One region of the Alkalilimnicola ehrlichii MLHE-1 genome, then DNA from elsewhere that is predicted to be linked to it. Evidence: predicted binding sites of a transcription regulator. Region 1 holds the regulator's gene; each other region holds the start of a gene.
The links. The regulator sigma-54, encoded in region 1, starts transcription at its own class of promoters, with help from an activator protein. The targets are predictions, from matches to a motif close to TGGCANGNTNCNTGCTT.

Region 1 (9,632 bases):
CAGGCGGCGGTGCTGGAGGCCTTCGTGGATTTCCACATGGAGGTCTCGATGGTGGCCGCCCGCGGCTTGGACGGCAGCTTCACCCACTACGGCGTGCTGGAGAACCGCCACCGTGATCACATCCTCGATCTCACCCTGCCGGAGGCCCCGCTGGGGCCGCAGCTTCGTGAGCAGGCGGAGGATGTCACCCGCGGCATCCTCGAGGCGCTGGATGTGGTCGGGGTGCTCTGCGTGGAGTTTTTTGTCGCCAGTGACGGACGGCTGCTGGTCAATGAGCTGGCCCCGCGCCCCCATAACTCCGGCCACCTGACCTTCGATGCGGCGATGACCAGCCAGTTTGAGCAGCAGGTGCGCGCCCTTTGCGGGCTGCCCTTGGGGGACAGCCGATTGCTGCGGCCGGCGGCCATGGTGAACTTGCTGGGGGATCTCTGGGGCGATGGCGAGCCGGATTGGGCCGCGGCGCTCAAGGACCCGGAGGTCAAGCTCCACCTCTACGGCAAGGCCGAGGCCAAGCCGGGGCGGAAGATGGGCCACGTCACTGCCTTCGGTGAGGACCGCGATGACGCGGCGCGGCGGGCCCTGAGCGCCCGTGAGCGGCTGCAAGCGGGCGCCGGAGGCTGAGAGCGCCACCGCCTGGGGCGCCCGCAGCCGGCGCCTGGCGCCCTCAGCCGGTTTCCCGACTGGGGGCGGGGGCCTCGTCCGCCTCGACGCTGGCGCGCAGCGCCTGCAGCTTGCGCCGTGTCAGTGCCTTGAAGCGCGGCGTGAGCCCGGCATCCTCGTAGATGGGGTCGCCCTGTTCGTCCTCGGCGATCACCCGCTGGCCCTGGACGTACGGGAAGGTGGCCTCAAGTTCATCCAGCGCCGCGCTGAGCAGGTCGGTGATCAGGTCCTCCTCGGAGCGCCCCGGATACATCTCCGCCAGTGCCGCCAGCTTGGCGGCGTCAGCCAGGGGCAGGCGCACCGCGTACTCGTGGGGGGTGCGGCGCTCGCCGGCCGTCTCTTCCCAGCTTTCGACCAACTCCTTCAATTGCATAACGTTCCCCGAATCTGCTGATGGACTCTCGTGTCGGCGGTCCCGTATGGGGCAGTGCCCGCCTCCCTCTATTATGGCTGTCGGGCGCGGTGTTGTGGACTAGTCGTCGCCTTTATCGCCCGGGTGGGGGCTCGGCGCACCGGGGCCTTCGTCGAAGCCATTGGCCACCAGGCGGCTGAGGGCGGCCAGCGCCTCCTCGGCCTGGTCCCCCTCGGCCTCCACCAGGATCTGGCTGCCGCAGCCGGCGGCCAGCATCATCAGCCCCATCACGCTTTTGCCATCCACCGTGCGTTGACCGCGGGTGACCCGGATTTGGCACGGGAACTCTGCGGCCAGGGCGGAAAATTTGCCGGCGGCACGGGCATGCAGCCCGAGTGTGTTCACGATGTCCATTGCCTGGCTGGCCACGGCGGTGGGTCCTTGGTTGGGTTGCGGGTGTTCCTCGGATTGGCAATTCAACGGTTGAGCTCCCTGTGACGTACGCTGATGGCATCCATGCCGGTTGCAAAGCGCCCGGCCAGTTGCTCGGCCAGGTAGACCGAGCGGTGCTGCCCCCCGGTACAGCCGATGGCCACGGTGACGTAACTGCGCGCCGCCTTCCGGAAGGCGGGCAGCCAGGTGGCGATCAGCGCCTCGATCTGCCCGGTCAGCTCCGCCACCTCGGGCTGAGCCTCCAGGTAGTGCTGGACCGGGGCGTCCAGTCCGGTCAGCGGCCGCAGCCGCGGCTCCCAGTGGGGGTTGGGCAGGCAGCGGGCGTCAAAGACGTAGTCGGCATCCGGCGGGATGCCGTGCTTGTAGCCGAACGACTGGAACAGCAGCGACAGCCGCCCGGGGTCGTGCTCGATCCGCTCGCGGACCAGGTCGCGAAGCTGGTGCACGTTGGTGTTGCTGGTATCCAGGGTGAGGTCGGCGCGCGCCCGCAGTGGTGCCAGCAGAGCCTCCTCGCGGGCGATGGCGTCGGCCAGCGCGGCGTCACCGTCGCTGAGCGGGTGGCGCCGGCGGGTCTCACTGAACCGGGTGATCAGGGTCTCGCGGCTGGCAAATAGAAAGAGCACCTCGCTGTTCAGGCCCAGTGCCTGCAGCTCGTCCAGGATCGCCGGGATGCGGTCCAGGTCCTCCGGGCGGTTGCGGGCGTCGATACCCACGGCGTAGCGGCCGCCGCCGGCGGGGCAGGTGTCATTGACGTGTCGGGCGAAGGCGCTGAGCAACCCAATGGGCAGGTTGTCGATGCAGTACCAGCCCTGGTCCTCGAGCGTGTGCAGGGCCACGCTCTTCCCCGACCCGGACAGGCCGCTGATGATGATCAACCGGATGCTCTTCATGAAGATGGTGCTCCGCCCACCGACCGCCGCTCGGGGCGGTCGGTGTTAGCCGGCCGTTTCGCTGCCCTGCCACTCCGATAGCAGCCGGTGCAGGCGTGTGGGGTCTGTGGTGGCGCGAAGCTGTTCGCACAGGCCGCTGTCGCTGAACATCTCCGCCAGGTCGGCGAGGATCTGCAGATGCTCGTCGGTGAAGTGCTCGGGGACCACCAGCGCAAACAGCAGATCCACCGGCTCCCGGTCGAAGGCGTCGAAGTCCACCCCCTGGTCGAGGCGGATCATGGCACCCCGCGCCTGCTCGATGCCCTCCATGCGGGCGTGGGGCAGGGCAACGCCGTGGCCCAGGCCGGTGCTGCCCAGCCGTTCCCGCGCCACCAGCCGGTCGAAGACCTGGGTGGAGGCCAGTGTGGTGTCATCCGCAGTCAGCAGGTCGCTGAGTTGTTCCAGCACGCGCTTCTTGCTGCTGACCTCGGCGTCGCAACGGATGCGGTCCGGAGTGATGAGTTCGGCGATTTTCATGGTGTCGTTCAGCCCGGGGCCGGTGACCGCGACGGCGGTCACCGGCCGATGGTTGAGTGTCTACTCCGCGGCCCCTGCGCCCGCTCCCGCCTTCTGAGCAGCCCCCTCGCGGCGGTGGTGGTCGGTGACCTTCTCCTTGTGCTTGACCAATTGGCGGTCAAGCTTGTCGATCATGCCGTCGATGGCGGCGTACATGTCTTCGTCGGTGGTCTCCGCGTGCAGCCGGTTGCCGCTGATCAGCAGATTGGCCTCGGCCTTCTGCCGGAGTTTTTCCACCGAGAGGATCACGTGGCTGTCCACCACGTTATCGAAATGGCGCTCCAGGCGCTGGAATTTCTCCCGTACATAGGCCTTCAGGGCATCCGTGACATCCACGTGGTGACCGGTGATCTGTATTTGCATGCCGCCTCCTTTCAACGTTGCGATTCAGGCCAGTCGCTTGCGCTCTGACGAGGACGCGATGGCCATAGCCTCACGATACTTGGCTACGGTCCGTCTTGCCACGTTTATGCCCTCCTCCTGGAGGATATTGGCAATACGACTGTCACTGAGTGGTTTGGTGGGGTTCTCATCGGCGATCAGACGCCGGATGCGGGCACGGATGGCGGTGGCGGAGCACTCGCCGCCGTCCACCGTCTGCACATGGCTGGAGAAGAAGTACTTGAACTCCAGGGTGCCCCGCGGGGTGTGCATGTACTTGCGGGTGGTGATCCGGGAGATGGTGGACTCGTGCATGTCCACCGCCTCGGCCACCTCGCGCAGGACCAACGGCTGCATGGCCTCTTCGCCGTGGTCGAAGTAGCCCTGCTGGCGCTCGACGATGCAGCGGGCGACCTTGAGCAGGGTGTCGTTGCGGCTAAGCAGGCTCTTGATGAACCAGCGCGCCTCCTGCAGGTGGTTGCGCAGGGTGGTGTTGTCGCTGCTGTTGTCGGCGCGTTTGATCAGGCTGGCGTAATAGCTGTTGACCCGCAGCCGGGGGGCGGTCGCGGGATTGAGCTCCACCTGCCAGCGGCCGTCGCTGCGCCGGACCACCACGTCGGGGACCACGTACTGGGTCTCGTCGCCACCGATTTGCGAGCCCGGCCGCGGATCGAGGGTCTGGATCAGGCCCAGGACCTCGCGAAGCTGGTCCTGATTGAGCTTCATGCGCCGACAGAGTTGGGCGTACTGGCGCTGTACCAGCATGTCCAGGTGCAGATCCACCAGGCGCCGGGCCTCGGGCAGCAGTGGGGTGTCCGGCGGCAGCTGCTCGAGCTGGATGAGCAGCGCCTCACGCGGATCGCGGGCGGCCACGCCCACCGGGTCGAAGTGCTGGATGCGCCGGAGCACCGCCTCGACCTCATCGGGCTCCACGGCCCACTCCGCCGGCAGGGCGGAGATCAACTCCTCGATGCCGGCGCCCAGGTAGCCGTCGTCGCGCACGGAGTCGATGATGACCTGTGCGATGGCCGCGTCCCGATCGGTGAAGGGGGTGAGCTCCGCCTGCCAGGTCAGGTGGTCGTGCAGGGTTTCACCGCCACCGGAGCGGTTGGCGTAGGGGTCGCGGTCCTCGTCCTCGCTGTCCGGCTGGCTCCAGGGGGTGCTGCCGTCGTAGATGTCATCCCAATTGGAGTCCAGCGGCAGGTCCTCGGGGATGTCGGCCTGCTCCTGGGCGGCGGTCTCCTCGCCCGCGGTCCCGGCCTCGGTGGCCTCCTCGGTGCTGGCCTCGTCCCCGCGCTCGCCCTCCGTGTCCTGGGTCTCGCCCTCTTCGGTGCGCTGTTCGGTCTCCTGCTGGTCCTCTTCGGCGAGTTCCAGCATGACGTTGGACTCGAGCTGCTGCTGGATCTCCATCTGCAGATCCAGGGTGGAGAGCTGCAGCAGGCGGATGGCCTGTTGCAGCTGTGGCGTCATAGTGAGTTGCTGCCCGAGTCGAAGTTGCAGCGATTGTTTCATGACCGTTGCCAAAGGGGGTGCCCCCCATCCGGTTCTTTTGAAGTGTGAATGCGATGTCTTGTCATGGATCTCTTTAATCGTCGCCGCCCGATGGCGTCGGAAGCGACCCGTCACGCGGGTCTGGATGCCCCTAGTTTACAGCGGAATGGCGCCTATAGCCGAAAATGCTCGCCCAGGTAGACCTCGCGCACCGCCTGGTTGGCGAGGACCTCCTCCGCGCTGCCGCGGGCGATGACCCGGCCCTGGCTGAGGATGTAGGCCCGTTCCACGATGCCCAGGGTCTCACGGACGTTGTGATCGGTGATCAGTACACCGATGCCGCGCTCGGTGAGCTGCCGGATGATGTGCTGAATATCGACCACCGAGATGGGGTCGACGCCGGCGAAGGGCTCGTCGAGCAGGATAAACTGCGGGTTGGCGGCCAGGGCCCGGGCGATCTCCACCCGCCGGCGCTCGCCGCCGGAGAGGCTGATGCCGGACTGGTCTGCCAGGTGCGGCACATGGAATTCGTCCAGGAGTTGTTGTAGCTGCTCCCTTCGGGCCCGACGGTCCAGGTCCGGTCGGGTCTCCAGGATGGCCATGATGTTCTGGGCCACGGTCATCTTGCGAAAGACCGAGGCCTCCTGGGGCAGGTAGCCGATGCCCTTGCGGGCGCGGGCGTGCATCGGCAGGGCAGTGATGTCCTCGCCGTTGAGCAGGATCTGACCGCCATCGGCCCGCACCAGGCCCACCACCATGTAGAAGCAGGTGGTCTTGCCGGCGCCGTTGGGCCCCAGCAGGCCGACGATCTCACCGGCATCCACGGTGAGTGAGGCCTCCTCGACCACGGTGCGGCCGCGATAGCGCTTGACCAGCGATTTGGCCTCCAGGCGGCTCATTCCTCGTCCCGCTCCTCCGCCGGGTAGAAGATGGTGCGGGTGCGCCGGTCCTCCCGGCCCTCGACCACTGCCTCCTGGGTCTCCAGATTGACGCGGATCTCGTCGCCGGACATGCGGTTCTCCCGCTGCCAGAGTTCGGCCCCTCCGGACAGGTGCAGGCGCTGCGGCCCGCGACTGTGGTACTCCATGCGCGGGGCTTCGGCATGCACCGTGTCGGTTTGCCCCGGGGGCAGTTGCTCGTAGGTGGCCGGGCCGCCCGCCACCTCCACCCGGTCCAGAACGCGGCGCCCCTCCACGTCGCGGGTGTGCACAACCATGCGATCGCCGGTGATGACCAGGCTGCCCTGGGTCAACACGACAGCGCCGGTGTAGGTGCTGATGCCGCGGACGTTGTCGATCTCGGCGCGGTCGGCCTCCAGATCAATGGGCCGGTCGCGGTCGGGGGTACGGGCTTGCCCCCCGGTGGCCAGCAGCAGACAGAGCAGGCCGGCCAGCAAGGTGGCGGCGCGGTTATGGCAGTTCATGGTGTCCTCTGACCTCGGATTGCAATTCGATCCTTTGCTGGTCCAGCCAAGCTCGGGCCCCCACGCCCTCGGTGTAGGAGGTGTCCTGGCGTAGCACGGCGTGCGCCTCTGTCTCCACCCGGTCGTCACCGGGGTAGAACCACAGCTCGCGGGTCTCCAGTTCCAGCGGCCGGTTGACGGCGCTCTCGGGTCGCCAGAACCGGACCTCCTCGTGCAGCAGGACCCGCTGGCCTTGGTCCCACGCGCTGCCCCGGGGCGCGCTACCGTACCAATTGGCGCCGGCCTCGGCGAACATCTCCACCTCCGGCCGGGCGAAGGACCAGACCCCGCGTTCGGGAAAGTGGTAGAGGTCGTCCGCGCTCAGTCGGTACTGCCAGCGGCCCGTCGCGTCCGCAGCGTGGATGGTGAACCCCTCCATGAAGTAGTCGGCCCGCTCGCGCGTGGGGATCTCCGGGTCGGGGGGCGGCTCGCGGTCGGGACGATCGGCGATCAGCCAGGCGACGCCGATCAACAGGCCCACGGCGATGAGGGTGAACAGCCGGGGGGGGTTAATCCGCGTCTTCATGGGCCTGAAGCAGGGCGTCGAGTTCGCCGCGGGCGGCGAGGATGAGTTCGCACAGCTCGCGCACCGCGCCACGGCCGCCCGGCCGCCGGGTCTGCCAATGGCAGTGCCGGGTGAGCAGCGGATGGCCGTCGGCCACGGTCACGGCCAGGCCGCAGCGGCGCAGGGCGGGCAGGTCCTGCAGGTCGTCGCCCATGTAGGCGCAGGCCTCGGCGGGGATGCCCAGCCCGGACTGCAGCCGCTCGAGATCGATTCCCTTGCGCCCGGAGCCCTGGATGAGCTGTTGGATCCCCAGCTCCGCCGCCCGCCGTTCCAGGATCGGGGAGCGGCGGGCGGTGAGCAATGCCACCTCCACGCCGGACTGCTGCAGCAGCCGGATGCCCTTGCCGTCGTGGATGTGGAAGCCCTTGCACAGCTCGCCGTCGTGGCCCATATAAACGCTGCCGTCGGTGAGCACGCCGTCCACGTCGAGCACCAGCAGGCGCACCCCGGCGGCGCGGGCGAGCACCGCGTCGGTGACCTGGCCGTGGTAGCCGGGGCGGATCTCCGGATTCGCGTTCATGGCATCACTTTACACGACACCGGCGCGCAACAGGTCGTGCATGTTGAGGGCACCGAGCAGCCGCTGGCCGTCATCGGTGACCAGCAGGGCGTTGATGCGGTGGCTTTCCATCAGCTCCAGGGCCTCGGCGGCCAGCGCGTCCGGGCGTACCGTGCGCCCGCCCCGGGTCATCACCTCGCCCACCCGCAGCCGATGGATGTCCAGGCCCTGGTCCAGGCAGCGGCGCAGGTCGCCGTCGGTGAACACGCCCAGGATACGGTCGTCGCCGTCAACGATGGCGGTCATGCCCAGGCCCTTGCGGGTGATCTCCAGCAGGGCCTCGGCCAGCGGTGTGTCCTCGCCCACCCGCGGGATGCGCGTCCCGGTGTGCATCACGTCCTCCACCAGCAGCAGCAGGCGCCGGCCCAGGCGGCCGCCGGGGTGGGAGCGGGCGAAATCGTCGGCGGTGAAGCCGCGGGCCTCCAGCAGGGCGATGGCCAGGGCGTCGCCCATGGCCAGCGACGCCGTGGTGCTGGCGGTGGGGGCCAGGCCCAGCGGGCAGGCCTCCTGGGCGACACTGACATCCAGGTGATCATCGGCGGCGCGGGCCAGGGTGGAGTCGGGGTTCCCGGTGAGCGCGATCAGGGGCACGTGCAGGCGCCGGATCAGCGGCAGGATGGTGGTGATCTCGTTGGTCTCGCCGGAGTTGGACAGGGCCAGCACCACGTCGTCGCGGGTGATCATGCCCAGGTCGCCGTGGCTGGCCTCGCCCGGATGCACGAAGAAGGCCGGGGTGCCGGTGCTGGCGAGGGTGGCGGCGATCTTGCCGGCGATGTGGCCGGACTTGCCCATGCCGGTGACCACCACCCGGCCGCGGCAGGCCAGCATGTGGCGGCAGGCGCGGACGAAGGTGGCGTCCACCCGCTCGGTCAGGGTGCGCACGGCATCGGCCTCCAGCTCGAGCACGGCCTGGCCCAGTGCCCGGAAGCGCTCGTCGCTGGCCGGTTCTCCGGGCTGGCGGCGCTGGCGCTCCACCAGGGTCTTTTGGGCGTTCATTAGCAGTCCTCCGCGGGGCGTGCGTCTTGCGCTTACGGCCCCAGATTGTCCAGGCCCAGCCAGACCAGCCAGGCCACCCAAAGCAGCACCAGGAAGGCCCCGGCGGCCCGGCCCACGTGGCCGCGTTGGCGCAGGCCATGGCTGAGCAGGAAGAAGATCAGGGTGATGCCGGCCATGGTGGCATAATCCCGGCTCAGGATGCCGGGCTCCAGGGCCACCGGGCGCAGCGTGGCGGCCAGGCCGAGTACGCCGAGCAGGTTAAATATATTGGAGCCGATGATATTGCCGATGGCAATATCGCCCTGGCTGCGGCGGGCGGCTGCGAGGCAGGTGGCCAGCTCGGGCAGGCTGGTGCCCACCGCAACCAGGGTCAACCCCACCACGGTCTCGGCCACCCCGGCCCGCTCCGCCAGGCCGGTGGCGGCCCAGACGGCGGTCTGGGCGCTGATCAGCAGCACCACCAAGCCGAGCAGCAGCCAGAGCAGGGCACGGGGCAGCCGGGTGGGGGCGTCTTCCGGCAGGCCGTTCACCGGCGCGACCAGGGCGGCGTCAGCGCCATTTCCGTTGCTGCGGCGGATGATCCAGGCGAGCCAGGCGGTAAGCGCCACCAGCCCGGCCAGCAGCGCGATCCCCTCGGGCCGGTCCAGCCGGCCGTTGAGCATCAGCAGCCAGGTGCCGAGCATGACCAGGGCCATGGCCGGCACCTCCCGCTGCAGGATGCGGCCACGGATCAGCAGCGGGGCGAACAGCGCCGTCAGGCCCAGGATCAGGCCCATGTTGGCGATGTTGGAGCCGATGGCATTGCCCACCGCCAGGCCCGGGCTACCGGCCAGTGCCGCCAGCGCCGAGACCAGCAGCTCCGGCGCCGAGGTGCCGAAGGCGACGATGGTCAGCCCCACCAACAGCGGTGAGAGGCCCAGCAGCGCCGCCGTGGCCGAGGCCCCGAGCACGAAGCGGTCGGCGCTCCAGGCGAGCAGGGCGAAGCTGAGCCCCAATAGGATGATCTGCAGCAACATGGGCGCATTCTAATGCCAATGGGGTGCGAGGGGTGAGGGGGATGCCGACCCGGGCGGCGCTATGTTTGACCGGCGCCGGGGTTGATCGGATACTGCGGCATTCTATGGTAAAAACCCGCGGCCGTGCGGGGGCGCTTCGACGCCCCGCCATCGGGGGCGGGACGGGCAGCGGTCAAGGATGTCTCCAGTGCAGGAAACGAGTGATAAACCGGTCTTGGCCCAGGTGCGCGGACTGCATTTCAGCCGCGGTGG
Region 2 (9,632 bases), 1.5 Mb from region 1:
CCCGTGTAGGCGATCTGGGCATTGGCCACGCGCAGCGACGAGACGGTATTGTCGGCGCCCACGTCATCGGGTCGCACAATGCCCGAGATGGTCACGTACTCCGCACCCTGATTGAGGGTCAGCTTCTTCTGCCCCTCGATGACCAGGTAGCCGTTGGGCATGGTATCGGTGACGATGGCGGTCAGGGTGCCGGTGAGCTGATTGCTCTGGTCGGCGGCCCCGTCTCCGCTGAAGCTGCGATCGGCCTGGGCGTCGAACTCCAGCGGCACCCCGCCACGGGTGGCACCACGGCCGGCCACGGTCGGTGCCGGCAACTCGGCGCTACTGCTCTTGGTCATGGAGCTGCTGTTGGACTTGCTGGCATCGGTGTTCTCTTCGAACAGCACGGTGATCACATCACCCACCCGCCGTGAGCGCCGGTCCTCGAACAGCCGTTGCTCACCGCCGGCCTGGTAGATGGCGCCGTTGTTCTGGCGCTCGGGCTCCGCGATCTCCGGCAGTGGCAGCGGCTTGGGGGCCTGGTCGGGCATGCCGGCGCACCCCGCCAGCGCGGTGACCGCCAGGGCCATGAACAGCCATTTGATGAGCCGGTGGTTCATCGCCGCGCTCCTTAGATGTTGTTGTTGATGAACTGCAGCATCTGGTCGGTGGACGAGATGGCCTTGGTGTTGGTCTCGAAGGCCCGCTGGGTCTCGATCATGTTGACCAGTTCCTCGGCAATGTTGACGTTGGAGCTCTCCAGCGCGCCCTGCAGGAGGGTACCGACACCGTCCAGGCCCGGGTCGCTGATCTGTGGCGGGCCGCTGGCGGCGGTCTCGCGGAACAGGTTGCCGCCCATGGCATCGAGTCCCGCCGGATTGATGAAGTCGGCCAGCTGGATGTTGCCGAGCTGCTGCGGATCGGCCTGACCGGGCAGGCGGGCGCTGACGGTGCCGTCACGGCCGATGGTGACGCTGACCGCGTCGTCCGGGATATTGATGGGCGGCTGCAGTTGGTAGCCGGAGGAGGTCACCATCTGGCCCTGGTCATCGACGTTGAAGCTGCCGTCGCGGCTGTAGGCGATCTCGCCATCGGGCATGAGGATCTGGAAGAAGCCGTCGCCCTCAATGGCGATATCCAGCGAGTTCTCGGTCTGCTGGATGTTGCCCTGCATGTGGATCTTTTCCGTGGAGGTGACCCGGACCCCGGTCCCCAGATTCAGCCCGGTGGGCAGAAGGGTGTCCTGGGTGCTCTGGCCGCCGGCTTGGCGGACCGTCTGGTAGATCAGGTCCTCGAAGTTGGCCCGGTCCTTCTTGAAGCCGGTGGTGTTGACGTTGGCCAGGTTGTTGGACACCACCTGCATACGCGTCTGCTGCGCATCCAGGCCGGTCTTGGCCACCCAAAGTGCTGGATTCATGGCATGTGCCTCCGTGGTGTCGGTTTCCTGCCGTTACCGGCTTGATTGCAAGATCGGGGCCATTTTCGGCACCCCCACCCGTCACTGCGAGCCCCCGCAGGGGGCGTGGCAGTCCAAGCCGGCGTGTGGATCGCCGCGGGCCTTCGGCCCTCTTGATGAACATGGCCAGACGCTGCGGGCGCCCCCTACCCTCACTGCGAGCGCGGCCCCACCCCCACCGTCACTGCGAGGAGGCGAAGCCGACGTGGCAGTCTACCGCCCTGGATCGCCACGGGCCTGCGGCCCTCGCGATGACGGGGGTGCCCCGTTCCTCGCTGATTCGCGCCCGCGCAGCGGGGCGGGGGGCTCGCGATGACGGGGGTGCCGCCTCCCCCACCCGTCACTGCGAGCCCCCGCAGGGGGCGTGGCAGTCCAGACGGCGTGTGACCTACCGCGTGGTCATTAGCTGTTGCGCAACAACTGGGCGCTGGTCTGGTCGTTCTCCTCGGCCGCCGTCATCATCTTGACGTAGGTCTCGAACTGGCGGGCGTGGTCGATCATCTTCACCAGCGCATCCACCATGTTGACGTTGCTACCCTCGTAGGCGCCGGAGACCAGGCGCACGCCGGCGTCCGCCTCGGCCTCCCCTCCATCCACCAGCCGGAACAGGCCGTCATTGTCCTTGCGCAGGTCCTGGAGAGCCGGGTCCACCAGCTTGAGCCGGTCCAACTCCACCCACTGGTCCGGATTCTGCCCGGCGGGAATGATGCTGAGGGTGCCGTCGGCCCCGATCTCGATCTCGTCCGCCGGCGGGATGGCCACCGGTCCGGCCTCACCCATGACCAGGTGCCCGTCACCGGTGGTCAACAAGCCGCCGTCGGCGATCTGCAGATCCCCCCGGCGGGTGTAGGCCTCACCCCCATCGGGGGCCTGAACCGCCAACCAACCGTCACCGTCAATGGCCACATCCAGCGCCCGCCCGGTCTGTACGATGCCGCCCTGGCGAAAGTCGCTGCCCACCGTGAGCGCCTCGGAGTAGGCCCGGGCATCGTGCCCCGGGCCGCGCACCGGCGCCGACATCAACGCGTCCAGGTCGGCGCGGAAGCCGGGCGTGTCCACGTTGGCCAGGTTGTGGTTATTGTGCTGCTGGGCCTCCAGGGTGTGCTTCGCCCCGGTCATGGCCAGGTAAACCAAGCGATCCATGGGTCTTGCCTCCCCGCCACCGGGTGTGAGCCCGGCATGGCGGTCATGCCTCATCAGCGGATGTTGAGGATTTCCTGGGTGATCTGGTCTTCGGTGCTGATCATCTTGGCGTTGGCGGAGAAGTTCCGCTGGGCAACGATCATCTTCACCAGCTGCTCCGAGATGTCCACGTTGGACTGCTCCAGGGCGCCGGATTCGATACTGCCGAAGTCCGAGGTCCCGGCGGTGCCGACCACCGGCTCACCGGCCTCGAAGGTGGCGACCCATTCGGTATCACCCACCGGCTGCAGGTTCTCCTGGCTGGGGAACTTGGTGACGCCCACCCGTCCGAGCACCTCCGACTGGCCATTGGTGAAGCGGGCGAAGATGGTGCCGTCCTCGGACACATCCAGGCTGGAGAACTCACCGGCGGCGAAGCCATCCTGGGTGATATCGCTGACCGCGAAGGGGGTGCCGAACTGGGTCAGCGATTCGAGGTCGAGCTCGAAATCCAGGTCCTCCGCATCGGCCAACGCCCGGGTGTAGTCGAAGGTCGCGTTGCCCTCGATGAGACCGTTGGGGCCAAAGCTGATCGGCTGGGGCTGGCCGTTGTTGAGGACCTCGCCGTCCACCTCCGTGTGCACATACCAGTCGTTGTCATTGCCCTTGATGAAGTAGAAATTGGCGGTGTGCTGGCGCCCGAGGGAGTCGAAAAAGGTGGTGCTGGTCGACTCGTTGAAGGTGGCGGTATCCCGCGGGTCGAACACGGCGCCGGGCACCGGATTGTTCTCATCCGGCCCCACCCACTCGAGCTGATCGAAGTCCGCCAGGCGATCGTCGGCATCCAGCGTGTAGGCCGGCGGAATCTCGGCGCCGGCGTTCAGGTTGGCCTGGATCCGCGCCTCGGTGGTTGCCTCGGGGGCCACATTGCCGGTCTCCACCCGCAGCTCCTGCTGGCCGTCACCGACGATGTTGCCGTCGCCATCGGCGGCGAAGCCGGTCAGGCGCTTGCCGGCCGAGTTGGTAATCCAGCCCTCCCGGTCCAGCTGGAAGGCGCCGGACCGGGTGTAGGAGATATCGCCGTCGTCACTGAGACGGAAGAAACCCTTGCCGCTGATCCCCAGGTCCAGGCTGTTCTCGGTAAAGTCGAACTGCCCCTGGCTGAATTGCTGGCCGACGTTCTGCAGCCGGACCCCCTGGCCGATCGCCAGCCCGGTCACCCCCAGGTTGCTGGACGCGAACAGGTCGGCGAACTCCGGCCGGCTTTCCTTGAAACCCCAAGTGGAGCTGTTGGCGATGTTGTCGCCGGTGATGTTGAGTTCCGACTGGGCGGCGTTCAGCCCGGTAAGCGATGTTCCGAATGACATAACGAATCCCCTTTTTGTTCGATCGCTGTTACTGCACCCGACGGATATCGGACAGGGCCATCTCGCCGATGCCGTCCAGATTCACCCGCGGCCCCCGTTCGTTCTCACCGGCCAGGGTCACGCTGACCACCGGTGCTGAGTTCATGACCCTCAGGCTCCGTTCCTCGCCCTCCACCTGGGTGGAGGCGGTCACCCGGTACGCCCCCGGGGGCAACGTACGTCCGTCGTCGGCACGCCCGTCCCAGGCAAACCGGTAGTCGCCGCTCGGCTGCTCGCCGGTGGCAAGGGTGCGGACCCGCTCACCCGCGGCGTTGTGGATGTGGATGTTGGCGTTGGCGACCGCCGAGGGGAGCTGGACGATGCCGGTCATCTCGCCGTCGGCGGGCAGCCGGCCGGCATCGGTCTCCACCAGCACCTCACGCCCCACCAGTGAGGCGGCCTGCAGGGCCTGGTTGGCGCGCATGTCCTGCTGAAACTCCGAGAAGGACTTCTGCAACTGGTCCATGCCGGAGGCGGTGGTGAAGGAGGCGATCTGGGACATGAACTCGCCACTCTCCATGGGGTTCATGGGGTCCTGGTTCTGCAGCTGGGTGATCATCAGCTTGAGAAAATCATCCTGTCCGAGCTCGCCGGCCGGCTCCCGCTGGGTCGGTTGTGCCCGGCTGTAGTCGCCGCTTCCGGCTCCGCTGATATTCATTCCTTATCCCCTCTCTATCGCCGCCCGTGGGCCCGCCTGTCCGCCACCGGTCACTGCTGGCCCAACCGCAGGGTCTGCAACAGCAGCTCTTTGGAGGTGTTCATCACCTCCACGTTGTTCTGATAACTGCGTGAGGCGGAGATCATGTTGGTCATCTCCTCCACCGGATTGACGTTGGAGCGGTAGACGTAGCCCTGCTCGTCCGCCTGCGGGTGGTTGGGCATGTAGAGCGGTTGCACGGGGGCATCGCTCTGCACGATATCCTCGACCTTCACGCCCACGTTGGTACCGCGGGCATCGCCCGGGTGGTTGGGATTCCCGGCCGCCTGCCCCTGCTGCGCTGCCTGCAGCACCGAGGCGAAGACCGGCTGGCGCGACCGGTAGGCCTGCTCTGGGCTCCCCGCCACGGTCTCCGAGTTGGCCAGGTTGCTGGCGACGGTGTTGAGGCGGGTCTGCTGGGCGTTCATGCCGGAGCCGGATACATCGAAAACCTTGAACAGGGACATGCGTCAAATCTCCGTCATTCACCGCGAATGGCACCGAGCAGGCCGGTGATGCGATTGCCCAGGAAGGTCAGCGTCGCCTGGTACTGCACCGAGTTCTCGGCAAACCGGGCCTGCTCGACGTGGCTCTCCACCGTGTTGCCGTCCAGGGCCGGGCCGTGGGGCACGCGGTAGAGGGCTTGCGGGTCGCCAGCCAGGCCGCCCCCGCGGCTGACCGCAAAGTGCTTGGCATGGGTTGCCTGCAACGGCTGGGCCTGCTTGCCCTCGGCGGCCCGCATGGCCGCCTGGAAGTCCATATCCTGGGCCTTGTAGTGCGGTGTGTCGGCATTGGCGATGTTGGAGGCCAAGAGCTGCGAGCGCTCGGCGCGCAGGCGCAGGGCCAGTTCCTGGGTGCCAAAGGCTTTGTCCAACGACAGGCTCATTACTCACCTCTCCTGTGGTTTCCATGGGAGATTAAGCAATCAGCATGCCAGGTCAGACATTGGGAGGTGGTGGCGATCTGGGGGCGGGGTGGCGGGTGTTCCCCGGTGGGGCGTCGCCGGCCAGGGATGGCCGGCGACGAGCCTACAGGGATGTACTCGCGGCGTCCCCACCGGGGAACACCCGCCACCCCGCCCCCAGATCGCCAACGCCTGAGTCAGACCATCCGCTCGCCGTCGAGCCAGGACGGGACGGGCGGCTGCCCTTTACCGGCCGCCGGCAAGGCCTTGCCCCGAAGGGGCGGATTCAGGCGCGGCGGTAGACGACACCGCCGTCCAGGCGCTTCATCTCAAAATCCGCCGCATAGCCGGAGAGGGACTCCGAGGCGCCGACGATCAGCCAGCCGCCGGGCCGGACCGCCCGGGCCATGCGGTGAATGATGTCGCGACGGGAATCCGTGGAGAAGTAGATGAGCACATTACGACAGAAGATGATGTCGAACCGACCCAGTGAGGCATAGCTGTCGAGCAGGTTATGTAGCTGAAAGCGGGTCCGGCGCTTGACCTCCGGGCGCACCTCCCAGGTGTCGTCACCCACCTCCCGGAAAAAGCGCTGCTGGCGCTCCGGAGTGAGGCCGCGACGGGCGACACTGGCCCGATACCGCCCCTGACGCGCCATCTCGATCATCCGCGGCGCGATATCGGTGCCCAGGATCTCGGCGTCGATCGCCCCCCGGCCCGACTGGTTGAACTCATCCACCGTCATGCTGATGGAATACGCCTCCTGACCGGAGGAGCAGGCCGCGGACCAGATGCGGATGGAGCGCTGACCACGCTCCACGAAGTCGGGCAGGATGCGCTCGCGCAGGACGCGGAAGGGAAAACCATCCCGGAACCACTGGGTCTCGTTGGTGGTCATCGCCTCGACCACCTTGGCACGCAGGGTCGCACCGCCCGGACGGCGCAGCCGTTCGACCAGCTCCCCCAGATCGGAAACCCGCTGATCCGCCATCAGCGGCCCCAGACGACTCGCCACCAGGTACTGCTTGTTGTCGCCCAACACAATGCCGCTGGACGACTCCAGTAACTGGCGGAACGCCTGGTAGTCTTTCTCTTTAATGGCTGAAACGCTCAAGCTCACTCCCTGCGATAGTCACCACCGCGGCAGGGGTGCGTACCGTGTCGGCCGCACCTCAGCGCTGCGTCACCGCCGCAAGGCGGTTCTCCACCCGCGCCGCCAGTTCATTGGAACGGAACTTCGACAGAAAATCGTCCGCCCCCACCTGCTGGACCATCCGCTCGTTAAAGACCCCGGACAACGACGAATGCAGCAGCACATGGAGCCCCTGCAGGGCCTCGTCGGTGCGGATACGGCTGGTCAGCGTGTAGCCGTCCATGCGGGGCATCTCCACGTCGGAGATCACCATCAGGAGCCGGTCGAGCGGTGAGGGGGTCTCCCCCGTCCAGGCCTTGAGCTGTTCCAGCGCCTCCAGGCCGTCCCGCACGGCGGTGCACGCCAACCCCAGGTCCTCCACAGTGTGCACCACCTGCCGGCGGGCGATGACGGAATCGTCCGCCACCAGCACATGCCAGCCCTCCGCGCCCTGCAGTGCCTCGTCCGCGCCGCCCTCCACCTGCCGCGGGTCCAGCCCGCCGGCGGCGTTGAGTTCGGCCAGCACCTTCTCCACATCGATGATCTGCACCATCTTCCCCTCGATGCGGGCGATGGCGGTCAGGTAGGTCTCCCCGGAGCCCTGGGAGGGCGGCGGCAGCACGTCCTCCCACTGCAGGTTCACGATACGGTCCACCCCAGCCACCAGGAAACCCTGCACCGTACGATTGTACTCGGTGACCACCACGTAGCCGCCATCCCCGACATCCAGCGGCGGGCCACCCACGGCCATGCTCAGGTCCAGCACCGGGATGGTCTGGCCACGGATGTGGGCGATGCCTCGGGCCACCGGGTGGCTCTGGGGGACCCGGCTCAGGCGCGGCGCGGGGATGACCTCCCGCACCTTGAAGACGTTGATGCCGTAGCGCTGGGCGCCGCCGAAATGGAACAGCAACAACTCCATGCGGTTGCGTCCCGCCAGCTGCGTGCGCTGATCGACTGCGTGCAAAATCTGCGACATGACTCCCCCGGTGGCTACAGGACGCCGGTCCAACCCTGGCCTTTGGCATCGGTCGCGGGGCCCGAAACTTGAGGCCCCCGCCCCGGCCCGCCGGCATGCGGGCGGCGAAGGGCCACGGCCCTATTCCACCATAGGTTTTAGTGAATAGGAATGATCGCGGCCACCGAGTGCCCTGGCATGAATCCTGCTGTCACCCTGCACCACCCCAGTCCCCCACAGGGTTCATTGACGGAGCAGCCACAATGCCCAGGCACACCGTGTCGCCCCGGACAATCGGGCTATTGCTGACAGCCATTTTTTTGACGGCCAGCGGTCCCGTGCAGGCGGAGCGCCAGTCGCTCGACGACATCCGGTCCACCGCTGCTACTTGGGTCGAGGGGCAATTTACCGGGCTCGGTGACGAGCTGGAGATCACCATCGGACGGCTGGACCCGCGCCTGCGGCTGCACCCCTGTGACGGCGCCCTGGAGGCGTTTTCTCCCCACGATAATCGGGGTGTTGGCAATCTCACCGTGGGCGTGCGCTGCACCGGCACCCAGCCCTGGACGGTCTATGTCAGCGCCCGGGTGGATACCCAGGTGGAGGTCCTCGTGGCCGCCCGTCCGCTGCGCCGAGGCGAACGCCTGAGGGCCGACAGTGTGACCACCGAGCGCCGCCAGCTCGCCTCACTGCACCGCCCCTACGAGACCGAAGCCGAGCATCTCATCGGCAAGGAGCTGCGCCGATCGCTGCGCCGGGGCGATCTGATTGCCGGCAACGCGCTGGCCGCACCGCAGCTCGTGCAGCGCGGTCGCAGTGTCACGCTGCGCGCGGGCGGCGGCAGGGTGCAGGTGACCGGCCAGGGCAAGGCATTGGAGAGCGGCGTGCTGGGCGATATCGTGCGGGTCGAGGCGGGCAGCTCCGGGCGAGTGGTCGAGGGCCGGGTGGCCGGCGAATCCCTGGTGGAGGTCGGTCGGTGAGGGGCATCGCCACCGGCACGGTTTTCGCATATTCTCAAATCAGCGATAGCCGGCTAAAGTTTCCGGACGATCGGCCGATTGACTATCCAGAGTGACCGCTCAGCCCCACCCCGGGCAACGCTGAGTCAAGATTCTGGACGGAGAGAGCACAATGACGGATCCCATCAACAACGGCAACCGGCTCCCGGCCACCCCGGGACTGACCCCGGGCAATGCCGGCAAGGCAGGTGGCAGCACCCGGCAGGACGGCGCCGGCGAGCGGTCATCGGCTGCCGGCGAGCGCCCCGCCGCCGACCAGGCCGCGGTCTCCGACCGGCTGCAGGCCGTGCGCCAGCAGATCGACGCCACCCCGGAGGTGAACCGGGAGCGGGTCGATGCGCTGAAAGAGCGCATCGCCAACGGCGAGTATCCGGTGGATGCGGAGCGGATCGCCAGCCGCATGGTGGAACTGGAGAACCTCCTGAACGACTGACCGGGCGGCAGGCCGCCCCCGGCACCGTGAGGACGACGGCTTATGACCGACTCTGACCAGGATGACCGCCTCCGTGACAGCCTGCAACGCTGCCAGGAGTGTGCGCACACGGTCATGGCGGTGCTCGAACGGGAGCGCGGCCTGCTGGAGCAGCGCGACCCCGAGGGCCTTACCGCGTTGATGCCCGAGAAGCTGGAGGCGCTGGCGACGCTGGAAGCGGCGGAGCGCCAGCGCGCGGAGGCGGCCTGGGCGCTGGGCTATGCGCCGGACCCGGAGGGCATGCGCCGTCTGCTGCGCGAGCGGTCGGACGCCGGCCTGGAGGCGGAGTGGCAGGCCCTGACCCGCCAGTTGCAGGCACTACAGCGCAGCAACGAGGCCAACGGCCGGTTGATCCACCGCAGCCTGGAGCAGACCGCCGGCATCCTTGCCATCCTGACCGGGGCCCCCGCCCAGGGGGTCACCTACGGGCGGGACGGCGCCCAAGGGGGCGCCGGGCCCGGGCGATGCATCACCAGCGCCTGACGAC
Region 3 (9,632 bases), 560 kb from region 1:
GAACAAGCCCTATCGGGCGGTGCCGCCGGCTACATCACCAAGTCCAGCGCCCCCGAGGTGCTGGTGGAAGCGGTCCAGCGGATCGCTGCGGGCGGACACTACCTGGGGCCGGATGTGCGGTGTCGGCACGGCGATGCCGACACCGCCGGCCTGCAATCGCTCTCGGCGCGGGAGTTTGAGATCTTCCGACTGCTGGCCGAAGGGTGTGGCTCCGCCGAGATCGCCCGGCTGCTGAACATCAGCTACAAGACCGTGGCCAACTACGGCAGCGGCATTCGTGAGAAGCTGGCGCTGAACAACGTCGCGGAGATGACCCGGCTGGCGATCCGCGCCGGTGTGATCAAGGCTTGAACCGTGCCCCTGCGCCTGCGCCTCAGCCTGCTCATCACCCTGCTCACCGCTGCCTTCCTGCTGGCCGGGGTCTTCCTGGTGGTGAATGCAGCCCGCCACGACGTCAGGGCCGAGCTGCACTCGGCCACCAGCCTCACCGCTGAGTTGCTCCAAGCCTCCATTGAGGCGATGGGCGAAAAGCTGAACCGGTCCGAGGTCCGCGACGCGATGATCAGCGGGCTGACTCAGCTCGGGGGGCACCGGCATATCGAAATCACGGCCTGGCACGGCGATAACCGGGCCGCCGCCCGCGCTGCCATGCCGCCGGCACGCACCGCCGGCGCGCCGGACTGGTTCATTCGGCTCGTCACGCCTGAGATGCAGGTACTTTATCGGGAGGTCTCGCTGGGCCGGCCAGACCTGGGGGGCGTGATCATCCGGGCCGAGCCGGCGGACGAGATCACCGAGGCGTGGGGCAGCACCCGCACCCTGCTGCTGTTGCTGCTCACCTTCGCAGTGGCCGCCAACGCCCTGATGTACTGGCTGCTGGGACGGGCACTGCGCCCGTTGGGCCACATCCTCAAGGGCCTGGACGCACTCCAACGAGGTCGCCTGGAATCGCGACTGCCACGATTCCGTGTCCACGAATTCGACCGGGTCTCCCGCCATTTCAACAGCATGGCCGATTCGTTGGCGACCAGCCACCAGCGCATCCAGCGACTGAACCGTCGACTGTTCGACGTGCAGGAGGCAGAGCGGCACACCCTCGCCCGGGAGCTGCATGATGAGCTGGGTCAGTGCCTGGTCGCCATCCGCGCCGACGCCATGATCATCGCCAATGCCCCGGACGCGCCCCCTGCCAACGTCCGTGCCAGCGCCGACGCCATCCGGCAGACCGCTGGCCACGTCTACCAGTTGACCCGTCGGATTATGGGCCGGCTGCATCCGGCCGCGCTGGAACAGCTCGGGCTGGGGCCGGCGCTGCGCCAGATGGCGGGCGACTGGGCCCGCCGCCACCCCGATATCGCCGTGGCGATGGAGATCCAGGACACCCCCCGGGGACTCCCGCCATCCCAGGCGATTCACCTTTATCGGGTGGTACAGGAGGGCCTTACCAACGTCACAAAGCATGCCCATGCCAGGCGTGTCCGGCTGCGACTCCGCGATCGGGGCGAACACCTGTGGCTGGTAATTGGCGACGACGGCCACGGCCTCGGGACGCGGCGCGACGGTGACGGGATGGGCTTGATGGGTATGGCTGAGCGGATTCAGGGCCTGGGTGGCCGGCTGCGTTGCTTCAGCGGACCGGCGGGCGGCACCACGCTGGTGGCCGCGGTACCGCTGCCCACCGCCTCTGCCCCGGAGCCCGTCGCCAGACCCGGACAACGGCCCCATGCCGCCCCCTCAGAAACGCAGGGTCAGACCGCCGATGACGGTGCGTTCAGCACCAGGCCGCAGCCCGTCCTGCACGTCGCTGATGTATAGCTTGTCGGTCAGGTTCCGGCCCTGCAGCCACAAGGTGGCGTCCGCCCCGCTGACCTGGGTGTGATAGCTGGCCCGGGCCGAGAGCAGCGTGCGGCTGGGCACCTGCCCTGCGTCTTCAGCGATCTCAAGAGTGTTCTCGATATCGGAGAAGAAGTCCCCGAAGTGACTGACCGTGGCACTGACTTCCCAACCACTGAGGTGGTCCATGCCCAAGGTCAGGCTGCCGGCGTGGCGCGGGATCTCCGGCACCCGGTTGCCGTCCAGTGGTCCGGTGGTGAACTCGGCTTCCGTGTAGTTCCAGGCCACTTGGCCGAAGAAATTGTAATCGGAGCCGGTGAAGGGGGCGGAATCCACCCGCAGTTCCACGTCCAGGCCGTAGACGTCCGAATCCACCGCGTTGACGAACAGGGCGTCACCGAACTCATCCACGTCGTCGCGGATCAGGGTGTCCTCGATGCGGTTATAAAACACCGCGACGTCGTAGCTCACACCCTGGAGGCCACGGCTGCGGACACCCAACTGGCTGTTGAGACCCTTCTCCGGCACCAGGGGGAACTCATCGGAGCGGGCGGGTGCAGGAGCGTAGCCCCGGTGCACACCGGCGTAGAGGTCCGCCTGATCCAGGCCCTGGTAGAGCAGGCTGATACCGGGGAGGTAGAGCGTGTTCCACTCGCTTTCCGTTACCCCCTCGTCATCACTGCCCGGACGAAAGCGTGTGGACTTCTCCTGTCGGTAGCTCTCCACGCGCAGGCCTGGGGTAAGGGTCCAATCTCCCGCCTGCATGCGGTTCTGCAGGAACCCGGAGTACGCCTCGGCCTTGTAGGTGATCAGACGCCCGTCGCGGGTAAACCCGTCTTCTCCGGCAATCGCCCGCAGCCGTCCGCGATTGCCCTCGTCCAACCGCTCACCCGGACGCCCAACCGGACGACGGTCGTCAAAATCGTGCTGCTCGAACCTTAGCCCCCCCTCGACGGTGTGCGTAACCGCACCGGTCTGCATGCCCGTAAAGGCGGCCCGCGACTCGCCCCCGAAGACCTCGTAACGCCGGTCCCGCCCCTCCATCACTCGCTCGGCACGAGGGTCATCCGGGTTGCGGGACCGGAATCGGGGCCGATCCAGATCAGAATAAAAGACCTTGCTGGAGAAACTCAGCCGGTCACTGGCCTGGAAGGCATGGGTGAGGTCCCACTTCCAGTAGTTCACGGAGATGTTGTTGTCCTTGCGCCCCTCACCGAGCCGGCGCTTGCCGCGCGGATCGATGGCGAAGTCCTCGGGGGAGAGGTTGCTCTCATCGTAACCGTCGGAGCGCTCCCGAAAGTGGAGAATCGACGTCCGCAGATCGTGCCGGGCATTCACGTCCCAGTCGAAGCTGGCGTAGAAGTCGTCGAACTGGTGCTCCTCGGTATCAAACACCCCGTCCGAATTGGCCCCGGTATAGGCCAGCACCACGCCCACGTCGTCCACGGTACGCCGGTGCATCAGGTGGCGTTTGAAAGTGCCCTGATTACCCCCCGCCAGTTCCACCGTGGTCTCCGGCGTGGGCGTGGCCTGCTTGTTGCGGAAGTTGACGATGCCGTGGTTGTTCAGCGGCCCATGGATCAACTGCCCCGCGCCCTTCAATACCTCCACCCGCTCCAGGCGCTGCATGGGCGGCGTGTAGTGGGCACTGGGGTCCAAGTAGTTGCTGGCGCTGATCGGCGAACCATCCTCCAGCAGCAAGGTCTTGCGGGAGCGCCGGGGCGGCGCGCCACGCACGCCGATGCCGCTACGCAGGCCCAGGGCATCATCATCAATGGTCCTGACGCCGGCGACGAAATCAAAGGCATCGTGCAGGGTGAACGGCCGCAGCGCCTCGAAGTCGAGATCGGTGAGCACCGAGGCCGCGCCGGGCGTATCAGCCACCTCATCGAGCAGCAGCGCACGCACCTGCAACGGCTGCAGGGCGCGGACGGCGCCGGCGGTCTCGTCCTCAGCCAGGGCCGCGCCGGCGGCTGGCAACAGGCTCAGGCCGGCAGTCAGACAAATCAGGGAATGGGTCTTGCGGTCCATACGGGGTCTCCTCCTCTCACCCACGATTTCTGGTTTCGTATGGATTGAGTGTGCCCCCTGGAAGGCGCGCATGACATAGGAGAAATTCCTGATCGCACAGATTGTTAAGGGGACGCACAGCGGTCTGGGGAAGGGCATAAAAAGCGACGCACATCCCTGTGCGCCGTCAAAGGCACGGCGTGAGCCGGAAGCACCCGATACACCGGTCACGGACCCGTGTGGGCCCCAGGGCGGGGCCCGCCGCTTCACTAGGAGGAGCGAAGAGGATCAGAAGAACAGAATGGCACCCAGGGCCACGTTGTCCTCGCGATTGTCGTCACCCGCATGGTTCTCGGCCTTGGTCCGGGTGAACTCGGCGACCAGGTTCAGGTTCGGCGTGATCGGATGGTACGCGCCCACGATCACCGAGCTGTTGCGGTCAAGCAGGGTATCGGGATCGCCGTTGTTTTGGTCCAGGTTGCTTTCCCCGTAACTCAAACCGAGCTTGGTGCCCAATCCCGGCAGGGTGTAGGTGCCCTGCAGCATGAAGCCGTCAGAGTCGCGGCGCGTCCCATCCGCGGAGGCGGCTTGGTGGAGAAACGCCGTGGTGCCGATGCCCTTGCCTTCGTAGTAGTAGGCGACGCCCTCGAAGCCGGCGATGCCCGCCTTGACGCCCAGGTCGAACCCGGTGGCGCGGAAGTCATCGAAGCTGCCGTCCCGGTCATCCACCTTCTGGTTGATGAACCCGGCCCAGACGCGGCCACTGACATCCCGAGCCGTCCAATCGTAAGTGACTTTGCCCTCGACCGCCGGGCTGGTCTTTTCCCCCACCGCAGCTAGGGAGTTGTCACCCGGCGCGACGGTGAAGGGATCGAAGGGATCAGTGGCGCCGATCACAAAGCCAAAGCCGTTGAAATCGGGCGAGGCGTAGCTGATCTGCGCCTTCCAGTCCGCGTAGAGATAGCCGTTGCCGACCCGACCCAAGGAGGTGTTGCCACCCCCCAGGGTGATATCGGAGACCGTGCCCACCCCCAACAGGCTCATATCGGAGAGGATGGCATCGGAGCCGAAGATCCCCAGGTCACGCCCGAGCTTGAAGGTACCGATGCGCTCATTGCCCACGGTCAGGAAAACCTGACGGAAGTTCACGTTGCCGAAGCCCAGCCCAGTGTCCGCCGAACCGGCGACGGAGACCGCGTCCCCGCCATCCACACCCGGCCAGTAGCTGACATAGGCCGCGATATCGAGGCCGTTCTGGGTGGTGGAGGCGCCGATGCCGAGCTTCGCTGGCAGAAAACCGGTTCGGATATTGGCGCGCCGGTCGCTCTCCGCGGCGTCCGTGCAGGCCAGGCCGCCCTGGACGGTCGCCGCATCGCTCTCGCAACGGGTGTTCGTGTAATAGGCATTGACGTTGCCGTCGAAGGTCAGGGTCCAATCACCGGCCTCGACCTCGATCTGCGCCTGGGCGGCGGAGGCCAGCAATAGGCCCGCCATACCTGCAGCCGTGGCCACTGGAGTGGTAAAACGTCGCATGGTTGCATTCTCCTCTAGGGGTTCGGCGTATCACTTTTTTCGTTATCGCCGTGGTTCAATTGTTTTGTGGTTGGCTACCAGCCCCACGCTTCCCTCGTGTGATAACGCCGAACCCTAAAGCAGCGACCATGCCAACAACCAAAATCCCTACAGACACCAACACTTAATACATAGCTGCCGGCTCAGCCAGTTGGCCTTATGTACCCATGACAACACAGTGTGACACCCACTATTCACAGGAATGCCACACCATTAGGATGCAGGTTCGGTGACTAAACCCCACACCCACAATGGGGCGATCACTGTTGTCCCGGCCATCGAAACCCCGGTGTCACAACTCATCGGGAAACTGTGCCATCAGCGTGACACTTGCTGCGACAACAACTGCCCAGCAACTCGACATCAGGCCGATATTCAGTGGGTTACACAGGATGGCCCAACCCTTGCTCTCTCCATCGCTGAGTCGGCAGGGTCGGCGTTGAACGGGCCCCCCGCACCGCCCCCCCGACCCGAGGCCTCCCGTCGAAGGGCTCAGGCCGAATACAGCAGATAACAAACCGAATGATGCGATCGAGGAGACAGTAATGATCTACGCAAACCCCGGTGAGCGCGACGCGAAAGTCCAGTTCAAACCCCGCTACGGAAACTTCATCAATGGCGAGTGGGTAGAACCGGCCAGTGGCCAGTATTTTGAGAACATCACCCCGGTAACGGGAGAAGTATTCTGCGAAGTCGCCCGGTCCAATGCCGATGACGTGGAACGCGCCCTGGACGCGGCCCACGCCGCCAAAGATGCCTGGGGGAAAGCGTCGGTGACCGAGCGTGCCAACGTGCTGCTGAAGATCGCCGATCGCATGGAGGCCAACTTGGAGCGCCTGGCGGTGGCCGAGACCTGGGACAACGGGAAGCCCGTGCGTGAAACCCTCAACGCCGATCTCCCGTTGGCCATTGATCACTTCCGCTACTTCGCCGGGGCCATCCGGGCCCAGGAAGGCGGTATCAGCGAGATCGACCACGACACCATCGCCTACCACTTTCATGAGCCGCTGGGCGTGGTGGGGCAAATCATCCCCTGGAACTTCCCGCTGCTGATGGCCACCTGGAAGATCGCCCCGGCCCTGGCTTGTGGCAACTGCATCGTGCTCAAGCCCGCCGAGCAGACACCGGCGTCCATCCTGGTGTTGATGGAGTGCATCCAGGACGTGCTGCCCCCGGGGGTGCTGAACGTGGTGAACGGCTTCGGTGTCGAGGCCGGCAAGCCGCTGGCCACCAGCAACCGCATCGCCAAGGTGGCGTTCACCGGCGAGACCACCACCGGGCGGCTGATCATGCAGTACGCCGCCGAGAACATCATCCCGGTAACCCTGGAGCTGGGCGGCAAATCGCCGAACATCTTCATGGCCGACGTGATGGACCAGGATGACGACTTCCTGGACAAGGCCATTGAGGGGATGACCCTGGCGTGCCTGAACCAGGGCGAGGTCTGCACCTGTCCCTCGCGCGCGCTGATCCAGGAGGACATCTACGACGATTTCATTGCCAAGGTGATCGACAGGTTCAGCATGGTGAAACAGGGCAACCCGCTGGACACCGAAACCATGATCGGGGCCCAGGCCTCCTCCGAGCAGATGGAGAAGATCCTGAGCTACATGGACATCGGTCGGCAGGAAGGCGCCGAGTGCCTCATCGGCGGCGACCGCGCCGAGATCGGCGGTGATTTCCAGAACGGCTACTACGTGCAGCCGACCCTGTTCCGCGGCCACAACAAGATGCGCATCTTCCAGGAGGAGATCTTCGGCCCGGTGGTTTCCGTCACCACTTTCAAGGACGAGGCCGAGGCGCTGGAGCTGGCCAACGACACCCTCTACGGCCTGGGGGCCGGTCTCTGGAGCCGCAGCGCACACACCACCTACCGCATGGGCCGGGCCATCCAGGCCGGCCGGGTGTGGACCAACTGCTACCACCTGTACCCGGCCCATGCCGCCTTTGGTGGTTACAAGCAGTCCGGCATCGGGCGGGAGAACCACCAGATGATGCTGGAGCACTACCAGCAGACCAAGAACCTGCTGGTGAGCTACAGCCCCAAGGCCATGGGCTTTTTCTAAGCTGACGTCAGGCGCGGGCGGCGTAAAGCCGCCCGCTCGCTTTCCCGACGACCGGTCCTGCCGGCGCCGTCCTCGAAGAGGGGCACCGGCCGGTCCGACACCAGGAGGCAGGCGCATGAGTCATTCCCCCGTATCCCGCGTCACCGCCACCGAGGCGGCGCTGGAACTCATCGACGAACTGCGCGCCCAGCATGGTGAGTTAATGTTCCACCAGTCCGGCGGCTGCTGCGACGGCAGCTCACCCATGTGTTATCCGAGGGGCGAATTCCGCATCGGTCAGAGCGACATCTTGCTCGGCGAGATCGGTGGCTGTCCTTTCTACATGAGCGAGTCCCAATTCGAATACTGGCAACACACCCACCTGATTATCGACGTTGTGCCCGGCCGTGGCGGCATGTTCTCGCTGGAGGGCCCCACGGGCAGACGTTTCCACACCCGTTCAAGGCTGTTCACCGATGCCGAATGGACGGCATTGCAAGCGCAGGAGGGCCGCTGAGCGCAGGCGGTCTACCCCAACTGACAGAACTAAGGTGCCCCCACTAGAGGCGCCGGAGAATGATCTATGCGACCACTGACCCCATACCCCACCCTGGGTGTTCTCTCATCCCTGATCCTCGGCACCGCGGGCACCGCCGTGGCCGACACCACCCCATCGGCCGAGGCCTTGGAGCCTATCCAGGTCACCGCACCGCGCCTGGAGCGGGATTGGCTGGCAAACCCATCCGCCGTCGGCGTGCTCACGCCGGAGGACATCCAGCCCGGGCACCAGAATCTGCAGATGGATGAACACCTGAACCGGATCCCCGGCCTACAGATGCAAAACCGCTACAACTTCTCCCAGGATTTGCGGGTCTCCATCCGCGGCTTTGGCGCGCGCGCGCCCTTCGGTATCCGGGGGCTGCGGGTAATCGTGGACGGGATCCCCGAAACCCTCCCCGACGGGCAGTCCCAAGTGGACGCCATCGACCTGGAATCGCTGCACCAGGCCGAGGTCATCCGCGGCCCCAGCTCAACCCTTTACGGCAACGCCGCGGGCGGCGTGCTCGATCTCCGTACCCAAAGCGGCCGGGATATCGACGGCGCCGCGGTCAAGCTGGATTACGGCAGCGACGACTTCCGGCGCATCGGCCTCAAGGCGGGCGGCGGCCAGGGGCCTTGGGAGTACAGCGTCAGTACCTGGGATATGCGCTACAACGGCTACCGGGATCACAGTCGGGTGGAGAAGCGCCTGTTCAACAGCAAGCTGGCCTATGAATGGGCTGATGGCGGACGCCTGGAGACCATCGTCCGCCTGTTGGATGCCCCGGACACCCAGGATCCGGGCTCCCTGACCCTGGACCAAGTGGATGAGGACCGCCGGCAGGCACGCCCCGAGTCAAAGGCACTGGATGGCGGCCAGTCCGCCGAGCAGCAGACGGTGGGCCTGGTCTACTCGCGTCCCATGGCCGCCCAGGACGAAATCACCCTGCGCGCTTTCTACACCCGCCGCGATTTCGGCAATCGACTGCCCTTCGAGAGCGGTGGTCAGGTTCAGTACGAGCGCGACTTTTACGGCCTGGGCGGCCAATACACCCATCTCAACGAAGTGATGGGGCGCCCCGCCCGGCTCGGCGTAGGCTTCGACGCCGAGGAACAGCGCGACGACCGCCAGCGCTTTGACAATCTGGCCGGCGGGGCGCGCGGTGACCAGACCTTCGACCAGCGGGAAAAGGCGCGGACCCTGGCGCTCTTCAGCCAGGGCGATCTCGCCCTGACCGACCGGTTGGACCTCGTCTTCGGAGCGCGCTTCGACCAACTGCGCATCGCCGTCGATGACCGATTCCAGCCGATGGGTGAAGACCGCTCCGGGCGTGAGACCTTCAACGAGTGGAGCTACAGCACCGGTCTGAGCTACCGCTGGGCCCGCGCCCACCAGATCTACGCCAACGTCGGCACATCCTTCGAGAGTCCCACCTTCACCGAGTTCGCGAATCCCGACGGTGGCACCGGGTTCAATCCCGACCTGAAACCCGAAAAGGCCGTCAACTACGAGCTGGGCGCCAAGGGGTTCATCGGCGATCACAGCCGTTACGAGCTGTCGCTTTACACCATTCGCGTCCGCGATGAGATCGTTAATTTCCAGCGGGACGCCGGTCGCGACTTCTACGAGAA

Region 2: a site for sigma-54 is predicted at 5,580-5,596, ahead of flgB (flagellar basal body rod protein FlgB). Genes of this name have one in related genera too.
Region 3: a site for sigma-54 is predicted at 5,809-5,825, ahead of adh (aldehyde dehydrogenase). Genes of this name have one in related genera too.

Annotation. Positions count from the first base shown of each region.
Region 1 covers NC_008340.1:2,527,961-2,537,592, reverse strand. Annotated here, with positions in the region: gene MLG_RS11330 (5-(carboxyamino)imidazole ribonucleotide synthase) at 1-621, shown strand, start outside; gene MLG_RS11325 (hypothetical protein) at 665-1,033, opposite strand; gene MLG_RS11320 (HPr family phosphocarrier protein) at 1,133-1,426, opposite strand; gene rapZ (RNase adapter RapZ) at 1,489-2,346, opposite strand; gene ptsN (PTS IIA-like nitrogen regulatory protein PtsN) at 2,401-2,871, opposite strand; gene hpf (ribosome hibernation-promoting factor, HPF/YfiA family) at 2,932-3,273, opposite strand; gene MLG_RS11300 (RNA polymerase factor sigma-54) at 3,298-4,803, opposite strand; gene lptB (LPS export ABC transporter ATP-binding protein) at 4,956-5,681, opposite strand; gene lptA (lipopolysaccharide transport periplasmic protein LptA) at 5,678-6,205, opposite strand; gene lptC (LPS export ABC transporter periplasmic protein LptC) at 6,192-6,770, opposite strand; gene MLG_RS11280 (KdsC family phosphatase) at 6,754-7,329, opposite strand; gene MLG_RS11275 (KpsF/GutQ family sugar-phosphate isomerase) at 7,339-8,364, opposite strand; gene MLG_RS11270 (calcium/sodium antiporter) at 8,397-9,380, opposite strand; gene MLG_RS11265 (ABC transporter ATP-binding protein) at 9,559-9,632, shown strand, end outside.
Region 2 covers NC_008340.1:1,007,408-1,017,039, reverse strand. Annotated here, with positions in the region: gene flgH (flagellar basal body L-ring protein FlgH) at 1-599, opposite strand, end outside; gene flgG (flagellar basal-body rod protein FlgG) at 611-1,396, opposite strand; gene MLG_RS04625 (flagellar basal body rod protein FlgF) at 1,838-2,578, opposite strand; gene MLG_RS04620 (flagellar hook protein FlgE) at 2,632-3,924, opposite strand; gene MLG_RS04615 (flagellar hook assembly protein FlgD) at 3,953-4,621, opposite strand; gene flgC (flagellar basal body rod protein FlgC) at 4,672-5,127, opposite strand; gene flgB (flagellar basal body rod protein FlgB) at 5,142-5,546, opposite strand; gene MLG_RS04600 (CheR family methyltransferase) at 5,851-6,684, opposite strand; gene MLG_RS04595 (chemotaxis protein) at 6,737-7,675, opposite strand; gene flgA (flagellar basal body P-ring formation chaperone FlgA) at 7,957-8,634, shown strand; gene flgM (flagellar biosynthesis anti-sigma factor FlgM) at 8,786-9,106, shown strand; gene MLG_RS04580 (flagella synthesis protein FlgN) at 9,149-9,628, shown strand.
Region 3 covers NC_008340.1:3,087,065-3,096,696, forward strand. Annotated here, with positions in the region: gene MLG_RS13770 (response regulator) at 1-351, shown strand, start outside; gene MLG_RS13775 (LapD/MoxY N-terminal periplasmic domain-containing protein) at 355-1,815, shown strand; gene MLG_RS13780 (TonB-dependent receptor family protein) at 1,735-3,864, opposite strand; gene MLG_RS13785 (porin) at 4,132-5,376, opposite strand; gene adh (aldehyde dehydrogenase) at 5,961-7,481, shown strand; gene MLG_RS13795 (DUF779 domain-containing protein) at 7,597-7,977, shown strand; gene MLG_RS13800 (TonB-dependent receptor family protein) at 8,044-9,632, shown strand, end outside.